Regions from separate parts of the Actinosynnema sp. NPDC002837 genome, predicted to be linked through region 3. Evidence: riboswitches for the same ligand, from Rfam matches in the RefSeq annotation. Region 3 holds a riboswitch; each other region holds the start of a gene.
What was found. Region 3 has a riboswitch for glycine ahead of gcvT (glycine cleavage system aminomethyltransferase GcvT). Riboswitches for the same ligand answer to the same signal wherever they lie in the genome.
Positions count from the first base shown of each region.

Region 1: another riboswitch for glycine. It lies ahead of gcvP (aminomethyl-transferring glycine dehydrogenase); the one in region 3 lies ahead of gcvT (glycine cleavage system aminomethyltransferase GcvT).
Region 2: another riboswitch for glycine. It lies ahead of gcvH (glycine cleavage system protein GcvH); the one in region 3 lies ahead of gcvT (glycine cleavage system aminomethyltransferase GcvT).

Region 1 is NZ_JBEOVG010000154.1:2,512-9,053, reverse strand. It holds gene gcvP (aminomethyl-transferring glycine dehydrogenase) at 1-969, opposite strand, end outside; glycine riboswitch at 1,122-1,212, opposite strand; gene ABTZ99_RS43565 (MerR family transcriptional regulator) at 1,368-1,934, opposite strand; gene ABTZ99_RS43560 (bifunctional nuclease family protein) at 2,783-3,256, opposite strand; gene ftsR (transcriptional regulator FtsR) at 3,400-4,074, opposite strand; gene garA (glycogen accumulation regulator GarA) at 4,089-4,550, opposite strand; gene gcvH (glycine cleavage system protein GcvH) at 4,664-5,047, opposite strand; gene clsA (cardiolipin synthase ClsA) at 5,109-5,696, opposite strand; gene ABTZ99_RS43535 (hypothetical protein) at 5,767-6,009, opposite strand; gene ABTZ99_RS43530 (STAS domain-containing protein) at 6,454-6,542, shown strand, end outside.
Region 2 is NZ_JBEOVG010000063.1:22,999-29,540, reverse strand. It holds gene ABTZ99_RS31715 (ABC transporter ATP-binding protein) at 1-983, opposite strand, end outside; gene ABTZ99_RS31710 (hypothetical protein) at 1,032-1,406, opposite strand; gene ABTZ99_RS31705 (hypothetical protein) at 1,412-1,594, opposite strand; gene ald (alanine dehydrogenase) at 1,938-3,044, opposite strand; glycine riboswitch at 3,240-3,334, shown strand; gene gcvH (glycine cleavage system protein GcvH) at 3,460-3,840, shown strand; gene ABTZ99_RS31690 (L-serine ammonia-lyase) at 3,845-5,209, shown strand; gene ABTZ99_RS31685 (NUDIX hydrolase) at 5,486-5,911, opposite strand; gene ABTZ99_RS31680 (hypothetical protein) at 6,125-6,542, opposite strand, start outside.
Region 3 is NZ_JBEOVG010000002.1:191,395-197,936, forward strand. It holds gene ABTZ99_RS02310 (GNAT family N-acetyltransferase) at 1-131, opposite strand, end outside; gene ABTZ99_RS02315 (acyl-CoA dehydrogenase family protein) at 371-1,519, shown strand; gene ABTZ99_RS02320 (CaiB/BaiF CoA transferase family protein) at 1,519-2,643, shown strand; gene ABTZ99_RS02325 (hypothetical protein) at 3,060-3,221, shown strand; gene ABTZ99_RS02330 (helix-turn-helix transcriptional regulator) at 3,424-3,912, shown strand; gene ABTZ99_RS02335 (hypothetical protein) at 4,023-4,421, shown strand; gene ABTZ99_RS02340 (DUF3817 domain-containing protein) at 4,436-4,738, shown strand; glycine riboswitch at 4,802-4,889, shown strand; glycine riboswitch at 4,891-4,986, shown strand; gene gcvT (glycine cleavage system aminomethyltransferase GcvT) at 5,115-6,215, shown strand; gene glyA (serine hydroxymethyltransferase) at 6,230-6,542, shown strand, end outside.

The DNA of each region.
Region 1 (6,542 bases), on a different contig from region 3:
GAGGCGGTAGGCGAGCGAGCCGTCCGCGTCCACGGACACGCCGACGAGCCGGCCGGGCAGCTGCCGCTCCAAGCCCTGGCGCACGGCCATGTAGCCCGCGTGCGGCCCGCCGAACCCGATCGGCACGCCGAAGCGCTGCGTGGTGCCGATGACGACGTCCGCGCCGATCTCGCCGGGCGGGCGCAGCAGCGTCAACGCCAGCAGGTCGGCGGCGACCACGGCCTGCGCGCCCGCCTTGTGGATCTCCTCGACGACCGCCGCGTGGTCGCGCACCACGCCGGACGCGCCGGGGTAGGACAGCAGCACGCCGAAGAAGTCGCCGCCGAGGCCGAGGCCCTCGATGCCCTGCGACAGGTCGGCGGTCACGATCTCGATGCCCAGCGGCTCGGCGCGCGTCTCGATGAGGGCCAGCGTCTGCGGCAGCGTGTCGGCGTCCACGACGAACTTGTTCGATTTGGACCGTCCCGCGCGGCGGACCAGCGTCATGGCCTCGGCGGCCGCGGTGGACTCGTCCAGCATCGAGGCGTTGGCCAGCGGCAGGCCGGTCAGGTCGGCGACCATCGTCTGGAAGTTCAGCAGGGCTTCGAGGCGGCCCTGGGAGATCTCCGGCTGGTACGGCGTGTACGCGGTGTACCAGGCGGGGCTCTCCAGCACGTTGCGGCGGATCACCGGCGGCGTGGTCGTGCCGTAGTAGCCGAGCCCGATCATCTGCGTCATCGGGCGGTTGCGGGAGGCGAGGGCGCGCAGCTCGGCCAGCGCCTCGGTCTCGGTGGCGGGCGCGGGCAGGTCCAGCACCAGGTCGCGCTCGCGGATCGACTCGGGGACGGCGTGCTGCGCCAGTTCCTCCAGGGAGCCGACACCGATCACGTCGAGGATGCGGGCCAGCTCGGCGGGCCGCGGGCCCACGTGCCGGTCGGCGAACGGGGTGCCGTGCTCGAGTGCGGCGAGGGGGATGCGGTCCTGCGTCATCGGTGCTGGCCTCCAGGGCTCCGGACAGACTTCTGCCGTTGCCCTCCCCCTCTGTCTTCTGCCCGGCGGGCGCCTGAGAGCTTCACCCGGCTGTCGGGTTTGCACCGTCGGCGGGGTCGGTCGGTGGTGGCCGACCCGCTTTCCAGAGGCGTCTCACCCGCACGGTCCTTGCGCCTGAGAGGTTCCGGGGAGGATTTGCTCCTTCGGCGCCGAGACTGGCTCGGACTCTCCCGCACGGGATAAAGCGACTACGCGCGAAATCGTACCCGGCGGGTGGGTGAGCGGTACCGCCGGCGCGACGTGGATCTCATCGCGTTGCGCCGGGTGTGCGGGCCGGTCAGCCGGCCGCGTTGCGCCGGGCGAGCACGTCGGTCAGCCGGCCGCCTTGCGCCGGGCGGTCAGCCGATGGCCCTCGTGCGGCGCCGGCGGGACAGCTCGTCGTCGGCAGGCTCCACGATCTCGGCGCCGTCCGCGCGTTCGGCGGGGAAGTCGTGGATCGTGCCGCTGATCTCCCGCATCGCGCCGGAGACCGCGATGCCGAACACCCCTTGGCCGCCTTGGAGCAGGTCGACCACCTCTTCCGGCGACGTGCACTCGTAGACGGTGGTGCCGTCGCTGAACAGCGTGATCCGGGCCAGGTCCTGCACGCCGCGGCGGCGCAGGTGGTCGACCGCGACCCGGATGTTCTGCAACGAGACACCGGTGTCCAGCAGCCGCTTGACGACCTTGAGGACCAGGATGTCCTTGAACGAGTAGAGCCGTTGGCTGCCGGAGCCGTGGGCACTCCTTATCGTCGGGTTGACCAACCCCGTGCGCGCCCAGTAGTCCAGCTGGCGGTAGGTGATGCCCGCGATCTGGCACGCGGCGGGGCCGCGGTACCCGACCAGTTCGTCCGGCAGCGAGGAGTCCGGGAACAGCTCACCCTGTTCGCCGGATCCGGCCCGGATGGGCGCTTCCTCGACCACGCCTGCCTCCCCTCGGTCCGGTCACGACGACCGGCGACCAACGTGAAGCCGCCGCGGTGCCCGAATCACACCGTGGCAATTCACCTGAGTTCGACGGTAAGACCGGGTAGGGGGCAGGTCAACGCGACGCGCTGGGCGTGTCTTGCCTCAACGTGAGGTTGAGGTTGAGAGAGTCGCCTGTCGTAAGCCATTCGGGTGACGTTTAGTGATCGTTTAGCGGACGAAGGTTGACGTTGTGTAACCCAGAGGCGTGACACCTGGAGGTGGCACGCGGGGTTGATCCACAACGCACCGCACACGCTCGCGAGGGGCCGTTGACGGCGTGGGGCCCTTGGGCGCGGCCCTTCGCGGGGCGTGGTGGAGAGCGGTTCGACGGATCGGTGACGGGCTGGTTTTGTCAAGCACCCGACCCGCTTGTCCGCAAGCGGCAGGTTGGTGTGAGGCCCGGGGTAGTGGTGTGCGGTCCCAGGCGGTAGGGGTGCGGCGGGGTGCGGCGGGGGTGCGTGCAGGCTGAAAAGCATGTCCTCGCCGGACGGGCAGATCAGCAGGATGACGGCGGGGTGGGTGGGTACGCGCCGGGTCCGTTGTGGTGCGGGTTTCGTGTCATCCCACCGACCTCCCTACGGGCTACCACACGTATCAAGGGGGCAGGCATCGGTGGACGGGCGGGCAAGGGACGCACAGCCCCCTTGACACGCGCGGTAGGGCGGAGCCAGGTCGGCGGGATGACACGAAGCCCTTCCTTCGGGAAGGGCGTGGGCAAGGGCGTGTCAGTGGACGGCTGTGGGGAGGCGTGCTCTGGTGTGCCGGGGCCGTGCCGGTAGGCAGGGCGTGGTGGGGGCGGACGGTTACGTGTCGGCGCCGCGGAAGTCCTCGGGCGATACGGAGTCGAGGAACTCGCGGAACTTCTCGACCTCGTCCTCCTGCTCGTCCGGGATGATGAGGCCCGCCTCCGCCAGCACCGACTCCTCCGCGTGGATCGGCACGCCGATCCGCAGGGCCAGCGCCACCGAATCGCTCGGCCGCGCGGACACGCGGATGTCGCCGTCGAAGACGAGTTCCGCGAAGTAGGTGCCTTCCTGCAAGTCCGTGATCCGCACCTGCTCCAGCTGCCGGCCGAGGGCTCCGATGACGTCCTTGAGCAGGTCGTGCGTCAACGGCCGGGCAGGACGGACACCTTGCTGCTCCAACGCGATCGCCGTGGCCTCGACCGATCCGATCCAGATCGGCAGGTACCGTTCGCCCTCGGTTTCGCGCAGCAGCAGGATCGGCTGGTTGGCGGGCAGTTCCACCCGCACGCCGACGACGCGCATTTCGCTCATCGGGTCTCGCCTCCCTCAGCGCGCTGAAATTCTGGCGTCCCCGCTACCAACGAGGATCCCCCACGTACTCTTTCGACGCTACCCGCCAAGCGGGCCCTGTGCGCAACCGCCCGCCCGCTTCGGATCACGATGCGGACACGTGTTCACCTCGGCGAAACAGGTCGTCCGACGACCTCTCGCAAACCGACCTTCACCAAGAGTGTGTGCAGCGTTACGGAGAGCGCCGCCAACTCCCGCACCACGTCGTCACGGTCGCGTGAGCGGTGGGCCGCGCCGACGACCTGCTCCACCAACCCGACCTCGCGGTCGGCCGCGGCGCGGAAGGGGCGCAGGTGCCGGGCCTCCAGGCCGTGCTCGGCCATCGCCCGCACGGTCGAGGCGATCTGCACGGCCTCGTGGTCGTAGAACCCGCCCGCACCTGGCCTGATCAGGCCGTGCTGCTCCAGGTCCGCCAGCACGCCAGGCTCGATGCCCGCGCGCGCCAGCAGGTCCTCGCGGGTGACCCGGTGCCCGGCGGCCGGTGCGAGGTCGACCGCGCGCATCGCCTTCGACGCGCCCTGGTCGGCCGCGTCCAACTGCTCCTTGATGACTTTCAGCGGCAGGTACCTGTCCCGTTGAGCGGACAGGATGTACCGCAGGCGGTCCACGTCGGCGGACGTGAACTGCCGGTACCCCGAGGCCGTGCGCGCCGGGCGGACCAAGCCCTCCGACTCCAGGAATCGGATCTTGGAGATGGTGACGTCGGGGAAGTCGGGTCGCAGCTGCGCCAGCACCGCCCCGATGCTCAACCCCCCGCGTGGCCGCCCGGCCGCCGTCACCGGAGCCCCATCGCTCAGGCCCCCTGGCCCCCGGCGCCCGGACCGGTCAGGAACACGAGGCGGAACTTGCCGATCTGCACCTCGTCGCCGTTCGCCAGCACCGCCTGGTCGACGGGCTCGCGGTTGACGTAGGTGCCGTTGAGGCTGCCCACGTCGATGACCACGAACTCGCCGCCCTCGCGGCGGAACTCGGCGTGGCGGCGGGAGACCGTCACGTCGTCGAGGAAGATGTCGCTGTCGGGGTGCCGCCCCGCGCTGGTCGTGTCGCGGTCCAGCAGGAACCTCGACCCCGCGTTGGGGCCGCGCTTGACCACGAGCAGCGCCGAACCGGCGGGCAGTGCGTCGACACCCGCGACGGCCGGCTCCTGGGCGGGCGCCTCGGCGCCCTCGACCTCGGCGAGGAAGTCGGCCCGGAAAACGGAGGTCCGCTCCGGGGACTGCTCGGGCGGAACGCCTGGCCCGTCGTTCGTGCTCACCTGAGCTCTCCTCCTGCTGCTGGAACCGTCGAGACCGCTAGAACCTATCGTGCCCGAACCCTGGTCTGAGGAGCGGCTCCCCCACCGACCGAAGAGCCGCCGGAAGATCGACGTCACCCCTGTGCCACCAGCTCCTGGTACGCGGCGGCGTCGAGCAGGTCGTCGACCGCGGACGGGTCCTCCAGCCGCAATTCCACCATCCAACCCTCGCCGTACGGGTCGGAGTTCACCAGGTCGGGCTGCTGGTCGAGCGAGTCGTTGCGGGCGACGACCTCGCCCGCGAGCGGCGCGTAGATGTCGGACACGCTCTTGGTCGACTCCACCTCGCCGAGCGTCTGCCCGGCCGCGACCTGCTCGCCGAGCTCCGGGAGCTGGACGAACACGACGTCACCCAGTTGTTCCTGGGCGTAGTCGGTGATGCCCACGCGCACGGTGTCCTCACCGGTGCGCAGCACCCACTCATGTTCCTCGGTGTACTTGAGCTCCTCGGGAATCACCGCGGTGTGCTCCTTCAATGACGGTGGATCAACGCTCCGCCGGATCTTCCCACGTCGACGTTCAGGCCGGCGCGACACCCGGCCGTCGCCGCATCGCGAGGCCGAACTGGTAGACGTACAGCACGCCTGACCACAGGTACAAGGCTCCTCCCCAGACCATGAACGCGTACGCAACCGGACGGGCGATCTGCGCGGCGGTGGAGGCGCCCTGGGCGAGCAGGAGCATGGGGAACGCGTAGAGCAGGTTGAACGTGGCCGCCTTGCCGAGGTAGTTGACCTCGAACGGGCCGTAGCCGCGGGCCCGGAGCACGGGCAGGCAGACGCCGACGACGAGCTCGCGGCCGACCAGCACCGCCGCCACCCACCAGGGCACGATGCCGCGCACGACGAACGCGACCAGCGTGGCGAGGATGTAGAGGCGGTCGGCGGCCGGGTCGAGCAGGGCGCCGAGCTTGCTGGCCTGGTCGAGCCAGCGGGCGATCTTGCCGTCGAGCCAGTCGGACAGGCCCGCCGCGACCAGCACGACCAGCGCCCAGCCGTCGGCGTGCGGCCCGAGCAGCAGGTACAGGAACAGGGGCACGCCGAGCAGCCGCAACACGCTCAGCGCGTTCGGGATGGTCAGCAGCCGGTCGGCTGGATCGTGCGACACGTCCGCACTGTAGATGGCCGCCCGGCGTGCCCCGGTGGTCGACTCGCGGTGCGACCCCTCGCGGGCTCGTTCAGTTGTTCGAACGGGTGCGGCTCCAGCCGCGGCGTTGCAGTTCGTCACCGCTGAGCGCCTGCGGACGACCTCGGTCGTCGACGCCGACCCAGCGGGCCCGGAAACCTTCGAGCACGTAGGCGTGGCCCTTGCTCCACACCACGCTGCAGGGGGCTGTGGGCAGCGCCGCCGCGCCTGTGGCGCCGGCACGCGCCGCCCCGCGCTTCGCGGGCTCGGACTCGGTTTCCGTTCTGGTGCTCATGTGAAATCCCTCCACCAGGGTTGTCGCTCACGGCTCTCGCGGCGTTATCCCCGTCACCCGATTCTGCGCGACTGTGGTCGAGACCACCTCCTCATTCATGCCCGATTCCGGCCGGCGGGCGGTTGTGTCGCCCAGTTGCGCGCCACGGGCGGGAACGCTTCCCTCGAGGTGTAACCGGCCCCGGCGGCCCCAAACCGTTCACCGTGCGTCGTCCACCGCACACCGAACAGCGCATTACACTGGTGCCTATCAGGGCGCCACCCACGCGCTTGTGGTGTCGCGACCGGCTCCGTACGGTGGGTGGCGCAGCGGTTGAGCCAACAGCCGCGCCGGGAAGTCCGGCTAGCGGGGAAACGTTTCCGCCACGCTGCTGTTCTGTAGTGCGCGCACACTTGGTGCGTCCGGGCTTCCCACCCAGCGGTTCCAGCTGAAGAGGAGTGCCTCGTGACGGTTCAGGATCCGGACGTCGTGGCGACGAGCGGAGCCGAGTCCGCCGCGGCCGAGAGCCCGCGGGCCGGGCAGCTCGGACTCGC
Region 2 (6,542 bases), on a different contig from region 3:
CCGGCCGGTAGCTGCTGCTGGTACCCGGCGGGCGGCTGCTGCTGGTAGCCGCCGGGTTGGGCGTACTGGCCCGGCGCCGCGTACTGGCCGTTGGTGAGCTGGAAGAACAGCCGCTCCAGGTCGACCTTCTCCTCCTGGATGCCGTAGACCGACACACCCGCCTTCAACGCGGTGTCGGCGACCTGCCTGGCCTCCACGCCGGTCACCGCGATGCGGCCGTCCGGCAGCTGCTCGATCGCGCTGATCCCGTCCTCGCGCAACGCCGCGACCAGCGCGCCGGTGTCCGACGGCTGCACGAGCACGCGGCCCTGCTGCTGGTCGCGCAGCTGGTCGAGCGAGCCGTAGTACATGGTCTGACCGCGGCTGATGACGACCACCTGGTCGACGGTCTGCTCGACCTCCGCCAGCAGGTGGCTGGAGATCAGCACGGTCCGCCCGCTGCGCGCGTAGGACTGCAGGAACGTCCGCAGCCACGCGATGCCCTCCGGGTCGAGCCCGTTGGCCGGCTCGTCGAGCACCAGGATCTGCGGGTCGCCGAGCAGCGCGGTGGCCAGGGCCAGCCGCTGCTTCATGCCCAGCGAGAACCCGCCCGCCTTGCGGTCGCCGGCCGCGCCGAGGCCCACCAGCTGGAGCACCTGGTCGGCGCGCGAGTCCGGCACGCCGATCGCGGCCGCGTAGACCCGCAGGTGGTTGCGCGCCGTGCGCTTGGGGTGGAAGCCCTGCGCCTCCAGCACCGCGCCGACCACCCGCGCCGGGTTGCCGAGCTGGGCGAACGGCCTGCCGTTGATCAGTCCGGTGCCCGCGGTCGGGGTCACCAGGCCGAGCAGCATGCGCAGCGTCGTCGTCTTGCCGGCCCCGTTGGGGCCGAGGAAGCCGGTCACCGAACCGGGTTCCACCGTGAAGCTGAGATTCTGCACCGCTGCGACCGGACCGAACTGCTTGGTCAAGTTCTGCACCACGATGCGGCCACTGCCGTCGTGCACGCGTCCCTCCCGAGTACTCCTACCGGGCGTCATCCTGCCCTAGGAGGGTCACTCGGGGAGGGCATGCCGCGGTTTCGACGCGACCCTGGGTATCTCGGCCGTCGTCTCGACCTCCTTCGAATGTCGCAGCGTGCGCAGCGGACGGCGGCGTTCGCGGTGCGGCAGGCCGTCGCCGATGAGGTGCTGGTGGGCCATCGTCCACACCTGGCACGGCCACTTCTTGTGCCGCAGGATGCCGGGGCACGCGCCGCAGCGGCCGTCCGGATCCGGTTGGTGCACGGTCAGCAGCAGCCGCCAGCCGTCGGCCAGGCGGTGGATCTCGGACCGCGCGAGCGGCACGAGGGCGTCCGCCTCGCCGGTCTCGGCGGCCTCGTCCAGCAGCGCCAGCCGGCGCATCACGGCGGCCCGCAGCGCTTCGTCCACGGCCGTCACATCCTGTCGGCGACTTGGTCGAGCAGGCGGTGCAGCCTGCGCGTCTGCGTGACGGACATCACGGCGGACTCGCCGGGCGGCGCGACCAGCAGAACTCGGTCGTCCTCGACGAGCACGGTCATCGACCGGTCCCGCCCGAACGGGTCGTGGCAGTCGATCCAGCCCTCGGGTTCAGCCATCTGCGCTCCGATCGGAGGTGGCGCGGCAGAGCGCCGCGCGAGCGGACGACCCCGCCGGGTAGCCGCGGGGTTCCCGCCCTGTGCATCGGTCGCGGGGCCGTCGTGACTTACCCGTTATCACCCAAGTTCACTCGATTGCTTGAGTTTGGGCACAGCGCGTCGCCACCGCCGGGTGGGAATCTCGGCCGGATCGGTGGGGTCACTGGGCAGCGACCCCCGTTCCCGGCTAAGATTGGCGACGCGGCCCGCTCCCAGTGACCCCCAGGCTGGTTGAGCGGGCCGTCTTTCTTTCGCCGAAGGGCCCCGCTCACAGCACGTGAGCGGGGCCCTTCGCGGTGGGTCCTCAGAAGTCGAGCGGCGTGTGGGTCATCCCGTGCGCCTGCGCGACCGGCAGGTTGGTCAGCAGGCCCTCGTGCGCGTTCAGGCCGAGCGCCAGCGACGCGTCCGCCCGCAGCGCCGCCTCCCAGCCCTGGTCGGCCAGCGCGACGGCGTACGGCAGCGTCACGTTGGTCAGCGCGTAGGTCGACGTCCGCGGCACGGCGCCGGGCATGTTCGCCACGCAGTAGAAGACGGTGTCGTGCACCTGGTAGGTCGGGTCGGCGTGCGTGGTCGGGCGCGAGTCGGCGAAGCAGCCGCCCTGGTCGATCGCGATGTCCACCAGGACGGAGCCGGGCTTCATGTCGGCGACCAGCTCGTTGCTCACCAGCTTCGGCGCCTTCGCGCCGGGCACCAGCACCGCGCCGATGACCAGGTCGGCCTCGCGGACGGCCTGCTCGACGGAGTACCGGTTGGACGTCACGGTGCGCAGGCGGCCCTGGTAGAGGGCGTCGATGTGGCGCAGCCGGTCCACGTTGGTGTCCAGGATCTGCACGTCCGCGCCCATGCCGACGGCGATCGCCGCCGCGTTCAGGCCCGCCACGCCGCCGCCGATCACGACCACCCGCGCCGGGTGCACGCCGGGCACGCCGCCGGGCAGCACGCCGCGCCCGCCGGACGGCTTCATCAGCGAGAACGCGCCCACCTGCGGCGCGAGCCTGCCCGCCACCTCGGACATCGGCGCCAGCAGCGGCAGCGCGCCGTTCGCGGTCTGCACGGTCTCGTAGGCGACGGCGGTGGTGCCCGAGTCCAGCAGCGCCTGCGTCAGCGGCCGGTCGGCGGCCAGGTGCAGGTACGTGAACAGGACCTGGCCCTTGCGCAGCCGCGGGTACTCCTCGGCGATCGGCTCCTTCACCTTGAGCACCAGGTCGCCCTCGGCCCACACGTCGTCCGCGCCCGCCAGCACCTTCGCGCCCGCGGCCAGGTACTCCTCGTCGGTGATGGCCGAACCGAGGCCCGCGCCGGCCTCGACCACCACGTCGTGGCCGCGCTGCGTCAGCTCGTGCGCGCCCGCCGGGGTCAGCGCGACGCGGTACTCGTGGTTCTTGATCTCGCGGGGGACGGCGATCCGCACGGTGGGCTCCTTCGGCCGTTGTTACACCAAAGGTCCGGTAACGGGTATTCGGTGTCATCGTGCGGCCGGCACGAACGCACCCTTGCGCCACTGTGCTGATCGAACAAGCCCGACGGTGCGTTGACACCCGTCGGGCCCGGCACCTAGCGTGCGGGCCAACCAACTGAACATCGGCCGCGGCGCGCCAGGAGCGCCGGAACCCGCGCGGGAGAGACCTCGGTGAACGTGCCGGGGCGCCGAAGGAGCAAGTACCCCGCACACTCTCAGGCAGCGAGAACCGCTCGGGTGAGGCGACTCTGGAAAGCGCGCAAGTCCGCGCACCCACGGTGCAAGCCGCCGCTCCGGCGTCGGTGAAGCTCTCAGGTCCCAGGACAGAGTGGGGCTCTGGTGGACCTTGCCGTGAGGGAGCGCTGTCGTGACTTTTCCGGACAACCTGCTGTACACGCCCGAGCACGAGTGGGTGGACTGGGCGCCGGGTACCCAGGAGCCCGTGGCGGTCGGCATCACGTCGTACGCGGCGGAGTCGTTGGGTGACATCGTGTTCGTGGAGCTGCCCGAGGTCGGCGCCGTGGTGAAGTCGGGCGAGGTGTGCGGCGAGCTGGAGTCGACCAAGTCGGTCAGCGACCTGTACGCGCCGATCAGCGGCGAGGTGGTCGAGGTCAACCGGGCCGCGGTCGACGACCCGTCGTTGATCAACAACGACCCGTACGGGGCCGGGTGGCTGTTCAAGGTGGCCGTGACGGACGCGTCCGGGTTGCTGACCGCGGCGAAGTACGCGGAACTGACCGGGGACTGACGTCATGGCGATCAGCGTGTTCGACCTGTTCTCCGTGGGCATCGGACCGTCGAGCTCGCACACGGTGGGCCCGATGCGCGCGGCGATGATGTTCGCGCAACGGCTGCGGCCCTCGTTGGCCTCGGTCGACCGGGTGCACGTGGAGCTGTTCGGGTCGCTCGGCGCGACCGGGCACGGGCACGGCAGCCCGAAGGCGGTGGTGCTGGGCCTGGAGGGCAGCCGGCCGGAGGAGGTCGACCCGGAGGAGGCCGAGCGGCGGCTGGCGGAAATCCGGGCCACCAGGCGGCTGCGGCTGGCCGGGGTGCGGGAGATCGCGTTCACCGAGGACGCCGATCTGGTGATGCACCGGCGGAAGTCGTTGCCGCTGCACCCCAACGGCATGAGCTTCACCGCCCACTCGGGTGACGTCGTGGTCGACTCGGCGGTGTACTACTCCGTCGGCGGCGGGTTCGTGGTGGACGACACGGCCACCGGGGCGGACCGGATCAAGCCCGACGAGACGCCGGTCGGGCACCCGTTCCGGACCGGTGACGAGCTGCTGGCGCGGTGCCGGGAGACCGGGCTGTCGATCAGCGAGGTGATGCTGGCCAACGAGCGGTCGTGGCGCGACGAGGAGTCGGTGCGCTCGGGGCTGCTGCGCATCTGGGACGTGATGCAGGAGTGCGTCGAGCGCGGCTGCACGCGGACCGGGGTGCTGCCCGGCGGCTTGAAGGTGCGGCGGCGGGCGGCCGAGATGCGGCAGCGGATGGCCGCCGAGCACTACGCCACGGACCCGTTGCGGGTGATGGACTGGGTGACCCTGTTCGCGCTGGCGGTGAACGAGGAGAACGCCGCGGGTGGCCGCGTGGTGACCGCGCCGACCAACGGCGCGGCCGGCATCGTGCCCGCGGTGCTGCACTACTACACCCGCTTCGTGCCGGGCGCGTCCGACGACGGTGTGGTGCGGTTCCTGCTGACGGCGGGTGCGGTCGGCGTGCTGTTCAAGGAGAACGCGTCGATCTCCGGAGCCGAGGTCGGGTGCCAGGGCGAGGTCGGCTCGGCGTGCTCGATGGCGGCCGGCGGGCTGGCCGAGGTGCTGGGTGGCACGCCGGAGCAGGTGGAGAACGCGGCCGAGATCGCCATGGAGCACAACCTGGGGCTGACGTGCGACCCGATCGGGGGACTGGTGCAGATCCCGTGCATCGAGCGCAACGCGTTGGCGTCGATCAAGGCGATCACGGCGGCGCGGATGGCGTTGCGCGGCGACGGCTCCCACTTCGTGTCGCTGGACAAGGTCATCAAGACCATGCGTGAGACGGGCAAGGACATGAAGGTCAAGTACAAGGAGACCGCGCGCGGCGGCCTGGCCGTGAACGTCATCGAGTGCTGATAACCGGCCGCTGACCAGGGCGGATGGCTTCCATCGCTGCTCGATGGTTCTCGCCACTGCCTGACGTCCCACGGCCTGGAGACGGCCTGATCTTGAGCCGCACCTGACGGGCTCCACCTCGTAACGCGGGGTGGAGCCCGTTCGCGCGTCTTCGGCCTGAACCTCGATGCCGCACAACACTTCTCGACCACGCGATCGTCCCGACTGCTGCTGCTGCCAGCTGTCGCGCCCTCAGGTCGGCGCGCCTTGATCCAGCACAGCAGAATTCAGCAGCGGCTACGGGAGGAGGTTCACGCCGTCGTGAGCGCGAGTGTGCAATTCGGACTCGAACGCGTCGGTTACTCGCACCGCGTAGGCCGGTGACATCGCTTCGCGGACTTCGTCCAGCGTCATCCAACGAACCTCGGCTGCTTCGGTGGTGGCCTGGTCGGGCTCGTCCAGCGGGGTGCAGCGGTAGACCAAGGCCACGATGGCGCGTCGCATGTTCTTGTAGACGCCGGTCAAGCGTTCGACCTGGACCGAGATGCCGGTCTCCTCAAGGACCTCTCGCCTGAGGCCGTCTTCGAACGTCTCGGCCGGCTCGAGCACTCCGCCGGGTGGCTCCCAGTGGCCGTTGTCCCTGCGCCGGATGACGAGCACCTGCCCCGAATCGTTGACCACGACTCCGGCGACGCTGACCGAATGGCGGGGTGTGCGGCCCATTCTTCCGGTTTCCTTGATCTTCGCGAGGGTGCTGCTCCGCTGTGACGGCCTGGGGACGGCCAGTAAGACGTCTTGGCGGCATTCGTGCTGGTCAGGGTGTTGCGCAATGAAGGTCAAGGACAAGGAGACGGCCCGCGGCGGCCTCGCCGTGAACGTCATCGAGTGCTGAACCGAGGCCGGGGCTGCCCTTGCGGAGGGCGGGCCCGGCCTCGGTCACCCCGACCAGCCCGGCATGGTCAGCTCGTCGTCGTGGACCGCCCACGCGGGCGGGCCTTCGGGTGCGGCGAGGACGTCGACGCCGTACGGGAGGTAGTCGTTCGTCGTGTGCCGGGCGGTGAAGCCGACGGCGGTCAGGATGGTGATGACGGCGTCGGCCATGGCCTGCGACACGGCTCCCTGCCGGTGCAGGGCCGGGTGGTCCAGGTGCTTGTGGCGCAGGGCGTCGACCGCCACCCGGCTGAGCCGGGGGCTGGGCCGCCAGTCCGCGTGCACCACGCCGTCGTCCGGCTCCCACATGGTCACCCGGACCGTGACGCCGCACTGCAGGTCCGGCGCCAGCCCCTCGTGCGACAGGGGCAGGCCGGCGGCGGCCAGTTCGTCGCGCGCCTGCCGGGCCAGGCGCTCCAACTCC
Region 3 (6,542 bases):
CACCGCTTCTCGTCGAACGTCCGCTCCAGCGCCAACGTGGAGCCGAACTCCCCGGGATCGCTGCTCAGCGCGGTCAACCGGATGTCACGCCAGGTCGCCCAGTCCTCGGGCCCGAGCCGCCGCAGTCGCATACTCCCAGTGTCCCGCCAACCCCCCGCGAGGTCGCGTCGATCGTTCGCGTCCTCATTCGCCGGCGATCACGCTTTTCGATCGTCGGAGAATCAGGACGCGAACGGTCGACTTCCCGGCGACCTCGCCCGCCGTCTGCGGAGCAGCGGCCATCCAACACTGACTTTTGCGCTCACGATCAACCCCCACGCAGCGCGCTGCGGTCATGGCGGCGCGGGCCGGCCGGTGGGACCGTCGAGGCATGCCGACTCGCCGTTCCGCATGGATGACCGAGGACCTGGACCAGTTGCGCAAGCTGGCCCGCACGTTCTTCGAGAGGGAAGCGGTCCCGAACCAGGAGCGCTGGGCCGCGCAGAAGCAGGTGGACCGGGACTTCTGGCGCCAGGCCGGCGAGGTGGGCCTGCTCTGCCTGTCCATCCCCGAGGAGTACGGCGGTGGCGGCGGCACGTTCGCGCACGAGGCCGTGCTGCTGGAGGAGCAGGCCCGGTGCGGCGACACCGCGTGGGGCAACAGCGTGCACAGCGGGATCGTCGCCCACTACCTCAACGCCTACGGCACCGAGGAGCAGAAGCTGCGCTGGCTGCCGAAGATGGCCTCCGGCGAGTACGTCGGCGCGATCGCCATGTCCGAGCCCGGCGGTGGCTCCGACCTGCAGAACATCAAGACGCGCGCGCTGCGGCGCGGTGACGAGTACGTGCTGTCGGGCTCGAAGACGTTCATCACCAACGGCGCGCAGGCCGACCTGGTGGTCGTGGTCGCCAAGACCGACCCCAGCCAGGGCGCGACGGGCATCTCGCTGCTGGTCGTGGAGACCGCGCAGGCGTCGGGCTTCCGCCGCGGCCGGGTGCTGGACAAGATCGGGATGCACGGCCAGGACACCGCCGAGCTGTTCTTCGACGACGTCCGCGTGCCCGCGGCGAACCTGCTCGGCACCGGCGAGGGCCAGGGGTTCATCCAGCTGATGCAGCAGCTGCCCCAGGAGCGGCTGATCATCGCGGTGGCGTCGGTCGCGGGCATCGAGGCGGCGGTCGACCTCACGCTCGCCTACGTCAAGGACCGCACGGCGTTCGGCCGGGAGCTGATCAAGTTCCAGAACACCCGGTTCAAGCTCGCCGAGTGCGCCACCGAGGCCCGCGTGACCAGGGCTTTCGTGGACGAGTGCGTGCAGGAGCACCTGGCGGGCCGCCTCGACGTGCCCACCGCGGCGATGGCCAAGTGGTGGGCCACCGAACGGCTGTGCCAGGTCGTGGACGAGTGCGTGCAGCTGTTCGGCGGCTACGGCTACATGGCCGAGTACCCGATCGCGCGCGCGTGGGCGGACGCGCGCGTGCAGAAGATCTACGGCGGGACGAACGAGATCATGAAGGAAATCATCGCGAGGTCGCTCTAGTGCCGGGGCCGCTGGAGGGGTTGAAGGTCGTCGAGCTGGCCGGCCTCGCGCCCGCGCCGTTCGGCTGCATGGTGCTGGCCGACCTCGGCGCGTCCGTGGTCCGGGTGGACCGCGTCGGCGGCGGCACGGAGGTGCCCCTGCTCGGCCGCGGCCGGCGCTCGATCGGGGTGGACGTGCGCCGACCCGAGGGCGCCGAGCTGGTGCTGCGCCTGGTCGCGGAGTCGGACGTGCTGGTCGAGGGCTTCCGGCCGGGCGTGACCGAACGGCTGGGCATCGGCCCGGCGCAGTGCCTGGCCCGCAACCCGCGCCTGGTCTACGGGCGGATGACCGGCTGGGGCCAGGACGGGCCGCTGGCCGACCGCGCCGGGCACGACATCAACTACATCGCGGTGGCGGGCGCGCTGGAGCCGATCGGCCGGGCGGGCGCGCCGCCGACCGTGCCGCTCAACGTCGTCGGCGACTTCGGCGGTGGCGGGCTGCTGCTGGCGCTCGGCGTGCTGGCCGCGCTGTACGAGCGGGAGCGGTCCGGGCGGGGGCAGGTGGTGGACGCGGCGATGGTCGACGGCGCGGCGCTGCTGACCACGTTCCTGCACGGGATGTCGTCGGTGGGCGCCTGGTCGGGCGCGCGCGGGACGAACCTGCTCGACGGCGGCGCGCCGTTCTACGACGTGTACGAGGCGGCCGACGGCCGGTTCGTCGGCATCGGGGCGCTGGAGGAGAAGTTCTACGCCGAGCTGCTGGCCGTGCTCGGGCTCGCCGACGCCGGGCTGCCCGGGCGGCACGACCCGGCGAACTGGCCGGAGCTGCGGGCCCGCATCGCCGCGGCGGTGGCGACCCGGACCAGGGACGAGTGGGCCGCGCTCGCTGAGGGCACCGACGCGTGCCTCGCGCCCGTGCTGGCGCCCGGTGAGGCGCCGAAGCACGGGCACAACGCCGAGCGGGGGACGTTCGTCGAGGTGGACGGGGTGGCGCAGCCCGCGCCCGCGCCGCGGTTCGGGCGGACGCCCGCGGCCACGCCCGGTCCGCCGCCCGCCGTCGGCGAGCACACGGCCGAGGTGCTGGCCGGGCTGGGGCTGGGCGAGGACGAGATCGCCGGGCTCCGGCGGTCCGGCGTGATCGGGTGACGGACCCGCGGGCGCGGACCCGATCGGGCCGGAAAAAGGCAAGGGAAATCACCTGAAGGGGTACCGGAAATGAGTGGCAGCCGCGAGCGGCCTTTGTCACGCTCGGTGCGTGCGTCGGCGCAATCAGGTGATGGGCTGTGCAGAGGTGGCAGTGTCTGAAGAACCTCGGTGTCCGTGCCAGGGGGGTGGGCGAGCGCCCGTACCTTGGTGATCGGCGGGACCACCGGTCCCCTTGATCGTCCGTTCGGGTGACTCTCCGTGCGACCCAGGCGTGGTTGCGTGGTGTTCGTGCGACCGGTCGAGGGATGGCGGCGGGTTCGATCGTCATCATCCGGGTGAATGAGGGACCATGGCCGTTGACACGACCGGAGCGGCGCTCGGCCGCCCTGCCCAGTGACACGGACGGAGACCGATCAGTGAACGTCAAGAAGGTGGTGACGCTGGCGGCGGTCGCGCTGGTGCTGTTCCTCCTGATCACCCAGCCGAACGAGTCCGCCGAGGCGGTGAGGACCGCGCTCGGGTGGCTCCAGTCCGGCGCCGAGTCGATCATCACCTTCGTCCGCAGCCTGTTCGCCTAGAGGTCCCGCGGTAACCCCGCGTACTCCCGCTCAATGCGGTCACGATCGGTGACTATGCGCCCCGAACGTTGCACCGTACGGGTGGAATGAGGGCTATAACGCCCTGGTAACAGGGTTTTAGACAAACCAGGGTCTAGCGGTTGTCGGTACCCGCTAATACGGTGCGTCGCATTGGCTGATCTTCGACCGATGAGGAGGCAGAATGGTCGAGGACTCCGGAGTCGACGAGCTGTTGCGGCAGTGGGCGGCTGAGCGCTCGGACGACGCCGAGCTGCAGGAGGTGAACCGGATCAAGGACGCGTGGCTCGCGGAAGCCCCGCCGTCCGCGCCGGGGATCCCGGTGCAGCGGGCGAATGGCGGTCCCCGCGGCCTGGTGAAGGTCGAGTCCGCGGATCCGGCGTACGTGGCGGCGATGCGGAAGCGGGCGCCCGAGGTGCCCGAGCCCCTGCTCGCCGCGGCCGCCAGCTACTGGCAGCTGGTCGGCGACCTGTCCGAGGCGGAGCAGTGGTGGGACGCGGGCATCAGCCCGTTGGACCAGCGCGCTCTGGACTACCGGGCGGCCGGGCTCTCGCCCGCCGACCTCGGTCGTCGCCTCGGCCCGATGACGGTGCTCCAGCACCTGCGTCGGGGTAGTGCGGCGGCCTGGTGCGTGGCCAGGTTGCAGAGGCAACGCCGGGACGGCGTGGCCTAGGTCCGACGAGTCGGGGCGGGCTCCTGCGGTCGAGGAGCCCTTGCCGTCGAGGTGCGGGCTCCCGTGCGGGGAGCCCCAGCCTCGTGCGACGCACGAAGTACTCTTGAGGCGTGCGAGGCCTCATCACCCCCCAGCGCCTGGCCATCGCGGCCGTCTGCCTGGCGTCGCTGGTCGTGTGCTGCGGCCTGGCCTACTGGCAGTGGGAGCGGTTCTCCGAGGCCGGTGGCACGTTCCAGAACCTCGGCTACGTGTTCCAGTGGCCGCTGTTCGGCCTCTTCCCCGCGTTCATGGTGTGGCGCATCCGCAGGCTGGACGCCCGCCGCAAGGCCGAGGCCGCCGCCGGGACGGCGGACGCCGCCGCCGAGGCCGCGCCGGAGCCGGTGGCCGCGCCGCCGCGGCCGGTAGTTACCGTTGAGCCCGTCAGAGCGCCCGTGCGGGACGACGAGGACGAAGAGCTCGCGGCCTACAACCGCATGCTCGCCGAACTCAACGCGCGGGACCAGCGGTGAGCGAAGGTAGGGCGATGAGCGGCGCGTTGACCAGGTTCCGGTTCATGGCTTACGTGGTCGGTGTCGGCCTGCTGCTGCTCGTGGTCGCGATGATCGCCAAGTACGCGGGCGACAGCGAGGGCATGATGCAGGTCGTCGGCCCGGTGCACGGCTTCCTCTACGCGGTCTACCTGGTGCTCACCGTCGACCTCGCGCTCAAGGCCCGCTGGTCGATCAAGGGCACGGTGCTGGTGCTGCTCGCGGGCACGATCCCGTTCGTGTCGTTCTACGCCGAGCGCAAGGTGGTCGAGAGCGTCCGGGCCGAGAAGAGCCTGTGACCGGGGTTGACCCCGCCCGCCGGGCACCCCTAGCGTCTGGCGGTACCAACTGAACACGGCCGTCGATGTCGCGCGGGAGAGTCCCCCAGCGGGGCGCCGAAGGAGCAACTCCTCCCCGGAATCTCTCAGGCACAGGTACCGCGCGACGAAGGCAACTCTGGAAAGCAGGCGCACCCCGGTGCGCCTCGCCCACGGTGCAAGCCGCCCCCACCGGGTGGTGAAGCTCTCAGGCTCATGGCAGAGGGGGAGGCTCACTCGACGAGGAGTCTCCGGTGGACCGTGTCATCCTTTCGCTCGTGAATCGCTCGGACGTGCCCGCCCGTCGACCCGACCGGTCGGCCCATCGGCATGTCCGCACCCAGGGAGGGCCCGCCTGATGGAAAGCCGCCGCACGCCCCTGCACGCCGAACACGAGGCGCTGGGCGCCATGTTCACCGACTTCGCGGGCTGGCGGATGCCGCTGCGCTACGACAGCGAGCTGGCCGAGCACCACGCGGTGCGCACGTCGGCGGGCCTGTTCGACCTGACCCACATGGGTGAGATCCTGCTCACCGGCCCGGAGGCGGGCGCCGCTCTCGACCACGCCCTGGTCGGCCACGCGTCCGCGATCGGCGTCGGCCGCGCCCGGTACACGATGATCTGCGAGGCCGACGGTGGCGTCATCGACGACCTGATCGTGTACCGCACGGGTGATGAGGAGTACCTCGTCGTCGCCAACGCCTCGAACGCCGCCGTCGTGCACGAGGCCCTGGTCGAGCGGGCGAAGGGCTTCGACGCGGTGGTCGCGGACAAGTCGACCGACTACGCGCTGCTCGCCGTGCAGGGCCCGAAGGCCACCGCCATCCTCGCCGGCCTCACGTCGACCGACCTGGCCGCGGTGAAGTACTACGCGTCGTACCCGACCGAGGTCGCGGGCAAGCCCGTGCTGCTGGCCCGCACCGGCTACACCGGCGAGGACGGCTTCGAGCTGTTCGTCGCGCCGGACGACGCCGCGCACGTCTGGCGGGCCCTGCTGGAGGCGGGCGCGCCGCACGACCTCAAGCCCGCCGGCCTCGGCTGCCGCGACACGCTGCGGCTGGAGGCGGGCATGCCGCTGTACGGCAACGAGCTCGGCCGCGACCGCACGCCGTTCCAGGCGAACCTCGGCCGCGTGGTGAAGCTGGACAAGCCGGGCGACTTCGTCGGCCGCGACGCGCTGGCCGCCGTCGCCGAGCGGGGCGTCGAGGAGGTCCTGGTCGGCCTGAAGACCGCCTCGCGCCGCGCGCCGCGGCACGGCTACCCCGTGCTGGACGCCTCGGGCGCCCGGATCGGCGAGGTGACCAGCGGCGCGTTGTCGCCGACCCTGGGCTACTCGGTGGCGATGGCGTACGTGGCCGTCGGCAACACCGAGCCCGGCACCCGGCTGTCGGTGGACGTCCGCGGCAAGCACGAGCCGGTCGAAGTCGTCGCACTGCCCTTCTACAAGCGCACCTCGTAAGGGAGACCCCACACATGTCCGAGCACTTCACCACCTCCCTCGCGGAGTTCGACCCGGAGGTCGCGAACGCCGTCGCCGCCGAGCTGCACCGGCAGCAGAGCACGCTGGAGATGATCGCCTCGGAGAACTTCACGCCGGTGTCGGTGCTCCAGGCGCAGGGGTCGGTGCTGACGAACAAGTACGCCGAGGGCTACCCCGGCCGGCGCTACTACGGCGGCTGCGAGCACGTCGACGTGATCGAGCGGCTGGCGATCGAGCGGGTGAAGGAGCTGTTCGGCGCCGGTTTCGCGAACGTGCAGCCGCACTCGGGCGCGCAGGCCAACGCGT